Regions from separate parts of the Roseovarius sp. B08 genome, predicted to be linked through region 2. Evidence: riboswitches for the same ligand, from Rfam matches in the RefSeq annotation. Region 2 holds a riboswitch; the other holds the start of a gene.
What was found. A riboswitch is a leader RNA that binds a small molecule or an ion and turns the genes downstream of it on or off. The one in region 2 is predicted to bind thiamine pyrophosphate.

Region 1 (4,471 bases), 3.7 Mb from region 2:
CGGAGTTCGACATGGCCGCGCTACCCGACAACCAGTGGGAGGTCTGGGACAACCTGCAAACCCTGCGCACCGATCTTGTCGTCCAGCCGTCCGGGAACCGCCGCAAGCGCATGCTGCTGGCCGACATGGACAGCACCATTATCCAACAGGAATGCATCGACGAACTGGCCGAAGAGGCCGGCGTCGGCACCCATGTGAAAGATATCACCGCCCGCGCCATGAACGGCGAGCTCGACTTCGAAGGCGCGCTCCTGGAACGCGTCGCCCTCCTGCGCGATCTGCCCGAGAATGTCATCGCCGAGGTCCTGGACACCCGCATCACCCTCATGCCCGGCGGCGCCACCCTGCTGGCCACGATGAAAGCCCACGGTGCCTACACCGCCCTCGTATCGGGCGGCTTTACCGCCTTCACCTCGCATATCGCCACGCTTCTGGGTTTCGACGAGAACCGCGCCAACACGCTGCTTGTCGAGGATGGCAAACTCACCGGCGACGTCGCCCGCCCCATCCTCGGGCGCGAGGCCAAGATGCAGGCGCTCGCCGACATCACCACCCGCCTCAACATTTCCGAAATCGACGTGCTGGCAGTGGGCGACGGCGCCAACGACCTCGGCATGCTCGCCCGCGCCGGTAGCGGCGTCGCACTCCACGCCAAACCCGCCGTCGCCGCGGGATGCGCGTTGCGCATCAACCACGGCGACCTCACCGCGCTGCTCTACCTGCAAGGCTACGACCGCAACGATTTCCAGATCCTGTAGGGTGGGCGAAAGCCCACGCACCGCCGCATCATTTAATCTTTTCGTTAATTAACTGATCTGTTAATTACCGTTCCATGACCCACCTGACCGACACCTTCGCCGCCCTCTCCGACCCCACCCGCCTTGCCGTGGTCGAGCGCCTGATGGCCGAGGGTGAACTGCCCGCCGGCCGTCTCGTCGAACAGGCCGATATCAGCGCCCCGGCGGTGTCCCGCCACCTCAAGGTGCTGCGGCAGGCGGGCCTCGTCGAGCAGCGCACCCAGGGCACCAGCCGGCTCTATTCCGTCCGGGCACAGGCGCTGAAAACCATCGCCGACTGGGCGCTCGATCACCGCGCCTTCTGGGAGGCGTCGATGGACCGCCTCGCGACCCACCTTGCCCTCGAAGACAAGGATTGACGGATGGGCGAGGTCCGCATCACCCGCGACTTCCCGGTCACGCCCGAGCGTCTCTTCCGCGCCGTCACCCAGCGGGCCGAGGTGCTGGAATGGTGGGGCCATGACGGCATGACCCTGCCCGACACCGCGCTCGACTTCACCCGCGAAGGCCCGTGGCATTCCGAAATGCTCGATAGCGACGGCAACCGCTACCGCATGTCGGGACAGGTCACGCATGTCGACCCGCCCCGCTCCGTGGGCTTCACCTGGACATGGCACTTGCCCGAAGGCATGCAGGCCCCCGAAAGCCACGTCACCTTCACCGTCACACCCACGCGTGACGGCGCCCGGCTGACCATCGACCACCGCGACCTGCCCAATGACGACCGCGCCGCGCGGCACGAAACCGGCTGGACAAGCGGCCCGATGGTCCGCCTCGCCCGCCACCTGCAAACTTGTCCCCACTGATCCCTGAAAGGAAACCAACCAATGCCCAAGTACATCTTCGCCTATCACGGCGGCGGCAGGCCCGAGACCGAAGAAGAGGGCATCAAGGCGATGAAGGCCTGGGAAAGCTGGCTCGGCGGCCTCGGCGGCAAGCTCATCGACCCCGGCAACCCCGTGGGCATGTCCAAGACGGTCAGCACCGAGGGCATCGCCGACAATGGCGGCTCCAACCCTCTGGCTGGCTATTCCATCGTCGAGGCCGCGGATGACGCCGAGGCCTGCGAGATCGCCCGCGGCTGCCCCATTCTCGACGGCGGCAAGGGCAGTGTCGAGGTCGCCCCCATCATGGAAATGTAGCCCGCGCAGTCCCGGGCTTGACCCGGGACCTCCTTCCCCCTTTCGCTGGCTTTGAACGTCCTCTGCCCCCCGCGCCCACCGCGCGGCGCGTCAAACGCCCGCCAGCGACGCCCGCACCGACGTGATACCACCCGAATACCGACGCGATACCGACGTCGTCTCAGCCCTTCCGGCGGCATTAACCTTCCGATTCGCCAATTCACCTTGTCCCTTCCCCGGCTTGGCCCTACGTTCTTGTTGAAACCTCGGGGTGTCGACCGGCCACCTCCGGCGACTGAGATGCACATAGCAAACCCGTTGAACCTGAACCGGCTGACACCGGCGGAGGGAAGGTCATGCACCCGCATCGCGCCGCCCCTTCCGCCGAAAGGGAGGATGCCATGAAACGCCTTGTTTTCACTGCGGGATGTCTGCTCACCGCCACGACCGCCGTGGCCCAAGAGACAGGCGAGACGCCCGAACTGACCGTCTACACCTATGACAGTTTCGTCGCCGAATGGGGCCCCGGCCCCCAAATCGAAAAGGCGTTCGAGGCCACCTGCAACTGCGACTTCAACCTCGTCGGCGTCGAGGACGGCGCCGCCCTGCTGGCCCGTGTCCGGCTCGAGGGTGAAAATACCGACGCCGACATCGTCCTCGGCCTCGACACCAACCTGATCGCCGCAGCCAAGGACACCGGCCTGTTCGCCGAGCACGGACAGTCCCCGGACCTCGATCTGCCGATCACCTGGGACGACCCGGTGTTCCTGCCCTACGACTGGGGCTATTTCGCCTTCGTCCATGACAAAGACATGGAAGCGCCCAGCAATTTCAAGGCCCTGGCCGACAGCGACACCTCCATCGTCATTCAGGATCCCCGCTCCTCCACCCCCGGTCTCGGCCTGTTGATGTGGGTCAAGACCGCCTATGGCGACGAGGCCCCGCAAATCTGGGAGGGGCTCTCGGACAACGTCGTCACCGTCACCAAGGGCTGGACCGAAGCCTACGGCCTCTTCCTCGAAGGCGAGGCCGACATGGTGCTGTCCTACACCACCTCGCCCGCCTATCACCTGATCGCCGAGGAGGACGACAGCAAGACCGCCGCCGCCTTCGACGAAGGCCATTACATGCAGGTCGAAGTGGCCGGCAAACTGGCTTCGACCGACCAGCCCGACCTGGCCGACCAGTTCCTCGCATTCATGCTGACCCAGGACTTCCAGTCCGTCATCCCGACGACCAACTGGATGTACCCCGCCAAGGAGCTTGAGGGGGCCCTGCCCGACGGGTTCGACACCCTGATCCAGCCGGAAAAATCCCTGCTTCTCAGCGCCGAAGAGGCCGCCGCCACCCGCGACGATGCGCTCGATGAATGGCTGAACGCGCTCAGCCGCTAAGTGCCAGACCGGGATGGAGCGCCGCCGCCCTCGTGGCCGTGCTCATCTTCGGCGCGCTGCTGGCCGTTGCCCTGCGCGCCGAAACCGGCCGCGGCTTCAACGCCGCCGACTGGGCGGCGCTTCGCTTCACACTGGTGCAGGCCACGCTCTCGGCCTTGTTTTCCGTGCTGCTGGCCATCCCTGTGGCCCGCGCCCTCGCCCGCCGCCGGTTCCGGGGCCGCAGCCTGCTGATCGCGCTGCTGGGCGCCCCGTTCATCCTGCCGGTGATCGTCGCCGTGCTGGGCCTGATCGAGGTCTTCGGCCGCGGCGGCTGGGTCAGCGCGGCCCTGGGCACGCTCGGCCTGCCCCCGGTGCAGATCTACGGTCTGCACGGCGTCGTCCTCGCGCATGTGTTCTTCAACCTGCCGCTGGCCACCCGCCTTGTCCTGCAAGGCTGGCAGGAGATTCCCGCCGAGCGTTTCCGCCTGGCCGCCCTGCTGGGCATCGACGGCTGGGCGATGTTCCGCGTGATCGAAATGCCGATGCTCCTGCGCCTGATCCCCGGCGCCTTCACCGTGATCTTCGCCATCTGCCTCACCAGCTTCGCCGTCGCCCTCACCCTCGGCGGCGGGCCGCGGGCCACCACGATAGAACTCGCCATTTACCAGGCGTTCAGGTTTGACTTCGGTCTTGGTCGGGCCGCGCTCTTGTCCGCCGTGCAGCTTGGTCTGACGGTTTTTGCCGGTGGCATCGCCCTCTGGCTGGCGCGCGGCGAAGGGTTCGGCTCCGGCCTCGATCGCGGTTTGCGCCGGTTCGACGGAAAAACGACCACCGCACGGTGCATTGACGCGCTGTTCATCGGTGTCGCGGCAGTCTTCCTGCTGGTGCCGCTCATGGCCATCGCGCTGTCGGGCCTGCCCGGCTTTGCCGCCATGCCGCGCCAGGTCTGGACGGCAGCAGCAACCTCGCTCGGCGTCGCCGCGCTCAGCACGGTCCTGCTGCTCTGCATGGCCCTGCCCATGGCGACCGCCATCGCCACCGGACGGGGGCGCATGGTGGAAATCGCGGGCCTTCTGGGCCTCGCCGCCTCGCCACTGGTCATCGGCACCGGGCTCTTCATCGCGATCCGCCCCTACGCCAACCCGCAGGACTTCGCCCTGCCCGTCACGGCGCTGGTCAA
Region 2 (4,471 bases):
CCCTCCGGCGGTGATCAGCACGTTGTCGCGGGTCAGTGTCAGGTCCCCTTCCGAATACCGCGCCGCGATCAGGTCGCGCAGCTTGGGCAGGCCCGCGACAGGGGCATAGGCCAGCGTCTCGTCCGCATGATCGGCCACGGCAGACGTCGCCAGTTTCGTCATGTCCTCGACCGGCCAGATCTCGGTCCCCGGCAGGCCACCGCCAAGGTTGACCAGCCCCGGGATGCGCCCGGCGGCCAGGAAAGTGGCGGTCACGTCGTTGGTGTCGTCAAGCCATTTGGCAAAGGCGGGGCGCTGGGGCATCGGCTGTCTCCCGAAGTCGTGCAAGGGGTCGGGGCGTGCATAAAGGAAAATGAACATTCGTTCAATTCCCGTTCTGCGCGCTCAAGCGCCCGGCTCGAACGCCTCGACCGACAGGATCGTGGGCATGTGCCGCGCAATCTCGCGCCAGCTGTCGCCTTCGTCAAGGCTGGCAAAGACCGACCCCGAGTTGGTCCCGAAATACAGGCCCGGCGCGTCCAGCGTATCCCCCGCCATGGCCTGCCTCAGCACGGTGAAGAAACAGTTCTCCTGCGGCAGCCCCTCGCGCAGCGCCTCCCACGTCTCGCCCCCGTCGCGCGAACGCCAGACAGCACAGGCCGCATCGGGCGGGTAGCGCCCCGCCATGTCGCCATTCAGCGGCAACGTCCAGATCGTGCGCGGATCGCGCGGATGCACCCGGATCGGAAAGCCGAAGGTCGACGGCAGACCCAGGGTTATGTCGTCCCACGACCGCCCGCCATCGGACGACCGCCAGACCCCGTGGTGGTTCTGCTGATAGAGCAGGTCCGTCTTGCCCGGTGCGCGCATGATGTTGTGCACGCAATGCCCGGTTTCCCCGTTGCTCGGCCCGGCTGGATGATCGTGTGCGCCACAGGCCTCGGCATTCGACAGCCGGTTGCGCCGCGCCCAGGTGGCACCGCCATCCTCGGTGGCGAACACCCCGTCGGCGGAAATCCCGATCCACTGCTTCCGGGGTTCATCAGGGTCGAAGACGATCGTGTGCAAAACCAGCCCCGCGGCACCGGGGTTCCAGTCCTTGGCCGATGGATGATCGGTCAGGGCATCGACGCGACTCCACGTCCTACCGTGATCGCCGCTGCTCAGCAAATTCGCGGGCTTCGTTCCGGCATAAAGCGTCCCGTGCGCGAACCCCAGCGACCAGATCTGCTCGAACCCATCCTCGAACGGCAGCGGCGTGTCGGTCCAACCGATCATCTCGGCAAAGCCCGGATCCTGCGCGGCCCACTCGTCCATCTGGCCGCGGGTCAGGCGGGCAAGCGTCCATGACCGCCCATAGTCCTCGGAGCGCCAGATGCCCGCCCCGTGAAACGCACCGCCACCCCCGGCCCAGATCGTGCCGGTGTCGGGATCGCCCGCCATGTGGTTGATGCACCAGCCATCACAATGCGGGCCGGTGACGTCCCAGCCGTTCCGGTCCGGACCGGCCGACAGGATAAAGGCACCCTTGGTGGTGCCGACAAGAAGGCTGACGCAGGGGGAAGGCATGACACGGGGCTCCGCATGGTTCGCGCAAAACTACCACGTCCCGGCGCGATTCCCGAGAGCGGGAATTGGCCGATCCGGATCCGCCAAATGCGGGCTTGTTTCCATCGCGCCAGAGGCCCCGGATCAGGTCCGGGGCGGGATGCGCCCCGATACGACGGTCACGCCCACATCCCGGCAAAATGATGCGTCGGACCATGCCCAGACCCGACATCCAGCGCCCCGGCCCCGGCAATCGCCCGCGCGACATAGGCCTTGGCCTCGGCCACCGCCTCGGGCAGCGCCTCACCACGCCCGATCCGGGCTGCCAGCGCCGCCGACAGGGTGCATCCCGTCCCGTGGGTATTGCGCGTCGCCACCCGCGCGCCCTCGAACCAATGCACGCCGTCCGCATCGGCCAGCACGTCCGGGCTGTCCTCGCCCACAAGGTGCCCGCCCTTCAGCAGCACCGCCGCGCAGCCCAGCGCCCGCAACGCCTGCGCCTGTTCGGCCATCGCATCGCGCGTCAACGCCTCGTCGCAGCCCAGCAACGCCGCCGCCTCCGGCAGGTTCGGCGTGATCACCGCCGCCTTCGGCACCAGCGCCTCGCGCAGCGCCGCCACCGCGTCCTCGGCCAGAAGCGACGCGCCCCCCTTGGCCACCATCACCGGGTCCAGCACCACCGGCGCCTCGGGCAAGGCGTCCGCCACCGCCCGCGCGATCTCTGCCGTGGCAATCATCCCGATCTTCACCGCGTCGATCCGCACATCCTCGGCCACCAAACGGATCTGGTCGGCCACGAACTCCGGCGGCACCAGGTGCACGCCCTGCACGCCTTGGGTGTTCTGCGCCGTCAACGCGGTCAGCGCCGCCATGCCATAGGCTCCGTTCGCCGAGATTGCCTTGAGATCGGCCTGCACGCCCGCACCGCCCGACGGGTCCGACCCCGCGATCGACAGGACGTTGGCGATCCGGCCCTTGGCTGTGTTCCTTGTCTGGGGTTTCATCCGGCTCCTTTCGCGGCGTCGAAAGGCTGGGTCCGACCGGTTCCGGTCGCGCCTTCCTCCGCCAGCATGATCTGGGTCAGGTTCAAAGGGTGCATCTCAGCCCGAAGGCGCCCCTGGCTCATCCCCGGACGATAGGCACGGCGGCGGCCCTGTCAACTGCGGTGGCGCGGCGCAACGCCCGCCCGGTTAATCATGCCATTTGCGAAAAATAGCACCGTCGCCATACTGCCAGGATACCGACGTGATACCGACGTGCCGATCTGCCCCTCGCCGCCCCGTTCACCTTTCGAGTCGTTTCTGGGGGTTGGAAGCCTCCGACACAGGCGCTATCTTCATCCTTCGCACCGCCCGGAAGGCATTTTGAGATGGTTAAGCCCAAGATCAATCCCAACTACAAGGTCGTCGCCGAGAACCGCAAGGCGCGGCACGACTATGCCATCGAGGACGACCTCGAATGCGGCATGGTGCTCGAAGGGTCCGAGGTCAAATCCCTGCGCCAGAAAAGCTCCAACATCGCCGAAAGCTACGCCGCGGTGGAGGATGGCGAGTTGTGGCTGGTCAACAGCTACATCGCGCCCTACGAGCAGGCCGTGCCTTTCGGCCACGAGGACCGGCGCCGCCGCAAGCTACTGGTTTCGCGCAAGGAAATGGCGCGGCTGTGGAACGAGACCCAGCGCAAGGGCATGACCCTCGTGCCGCTGGTCATGTATTTCAACGACCGCGGCATCGCCAAGATCAAGATCGGCATCGCCAAGGGCAAGAAGAACACCGACAAGCGCCAGACCGAGGCCAAGCGCGACTGGAACCGCCAGAAGCAGCGGCTTTTGCGCCACGGTATGTAATCCGTTCCGATTTCGGCCTCTGCGGGTGTCGGGCCTTTTGCTATCATCCCTCTCGTTCCGGGCGCCACGCGCGCGGTTGCACGAGGGACCGGACCGCATGGACCTACTGATCAGCCTCATTGCCGGCGCCATTGGCGGCAACATCGCCGGCGGCCTCGTGCGCACGCTCAACCTCGGCTTTCTGGTCAACTCTCTTGCCGGCACTCTCGGCGGTGCAATGGGCGGCCAGGCCCTTGGTCTTATGGCGCTCGGCGGGCTGGCACAGACCGCGCCGCACGACGCCGCGCTCGACCCCACCGCCCTTGCCATCGAGCTCGCCGCAGGGGGCCTTGGTGGTGCCGCCTGCCTTCTGGTCGCGGGCCTGTTGCGCAATCTGGTCGCCCGCTGAAGTCGGTGCGGCAATCGCCCGTCGGCTTGCACTGGCCCGCATCCCGCGCTACGTCATTCGCAACGGTTTCTGGGGGCTGTCATGGCAAACGACGATCCGAAAACACTGGTATCCACCGATTGGCTTGCCGCGCATCTGGGCGATCCCGACCTGCGGGTCCTCGATGCCACCTATTTCCTGCCCGGCGTCGAACGCGATGCCAGGGCGGAATACGATCAGGCGCACATCCCCGGCGCACGCTTGTTCGACATTGACGATATTTCCGACCACCGCTCCGACCTGCCGCACATGGCACCGCCGGTGGAAAAATTCATGTCTCGCATGCGTCAGATGGGCGTGGGCGACGGTCACCAGGTGGTGGTCTACGACACCCACGGCCTGTTCTCGGCGGCCCGCGTATGGTGGCTCTTCCGCCTGATGGGCCAGACAGATGTCGCCGTCCTGGATGGTGGACTGCACAAATGGCTGGCCGAGGGCCGCCCGACCGAGGATCTGCCTCCGATGATCCGAGACCGGCACATGACTGTCCGGCGCGAAGCGCACCGCGTCAAGGACGTGACGCAAGTCGCGGCCGCATCGAAGCTGGGCGACTACACCATCCTGGACGCCCGCGCCCCGGGCCGTTTCCGCGGGGACGAACCCGAGCCGCGCAAAGGGCTGCGGGCCGGGCATATCCCCAATTCCCGCAACGTGCCCTACAGCACACTGCT

Region 1: linked by a shared signal. The riboswitch ahead of thiB (thiamine ABC transporter substrate binding subunit) and the one ahead of thiD (bifunctional hydroxymethylpyrimidine kinase/phosphomethylpyrimidine kinase) in region 2 are both predicted to bind thiamine pyrophosphate.

Annotation. Positions count from the first base shown of each region.
Region 1 covers NZ_JBPRLW010000001.1:346,319-350,789, reverse strand. Annotated here, with positions in the region: gene serB (phosphoserine phosphatase SerB) at 1-758, shown strand, start outside; gene ACSQ76_RS01735 (ArsR/SmtB family transcription factor) at 833-1,156, shown strand; gene ACSQ76_RS01730 (SRPBCC family protein) at 1,160-1,603, shown strand; gene ACSQ76_RS01725 (hypothetical protein) at 1,625-1,939, shown strand; TPP riboswitch at 2,176-2,286, shown strand; gene thiB (thiamine ABC transporter substrate binding subunit) at 2,320-3,312, shown strand; gene ACSQ76_RS01715 (thiamine/thiamine pyrophosphate ABC transporter permease ThiP) at 3,288-4,471, shown strand, end outside.
Region 2 covers NZ_JBPRLW010000001.1:4,093,347-4,097,817, forward strand. Annotated here, with positions in the region: gene ACSQ76_RS20805 (PLP-dependent aminotransferase family protein) at 1-303, opposite strand, end outside; gene ACSQ76_RS20810 (WD40/YVTN/BNR-like repeat-containing protein) at 385-1,548, opposite strand; gene thiD (bifunctional hydroxymethylpyrimidine kinase/phosphomethylpyrimidine kinase) at 1,707-2,531, opposite strand; TPP riboswitch at 2,568-2,656, opposite strand; gene smpB (SsrA-binding protein SmpB) at 2,897-3,373, shown strand; gene ACSQ76_RS20825 (hypothetical protein) at 3,471-3,761, shown strand; gene sseA (3-mercaptopyruvate sulfurtransferase) at 3,843-4,471, shown strand, end outside.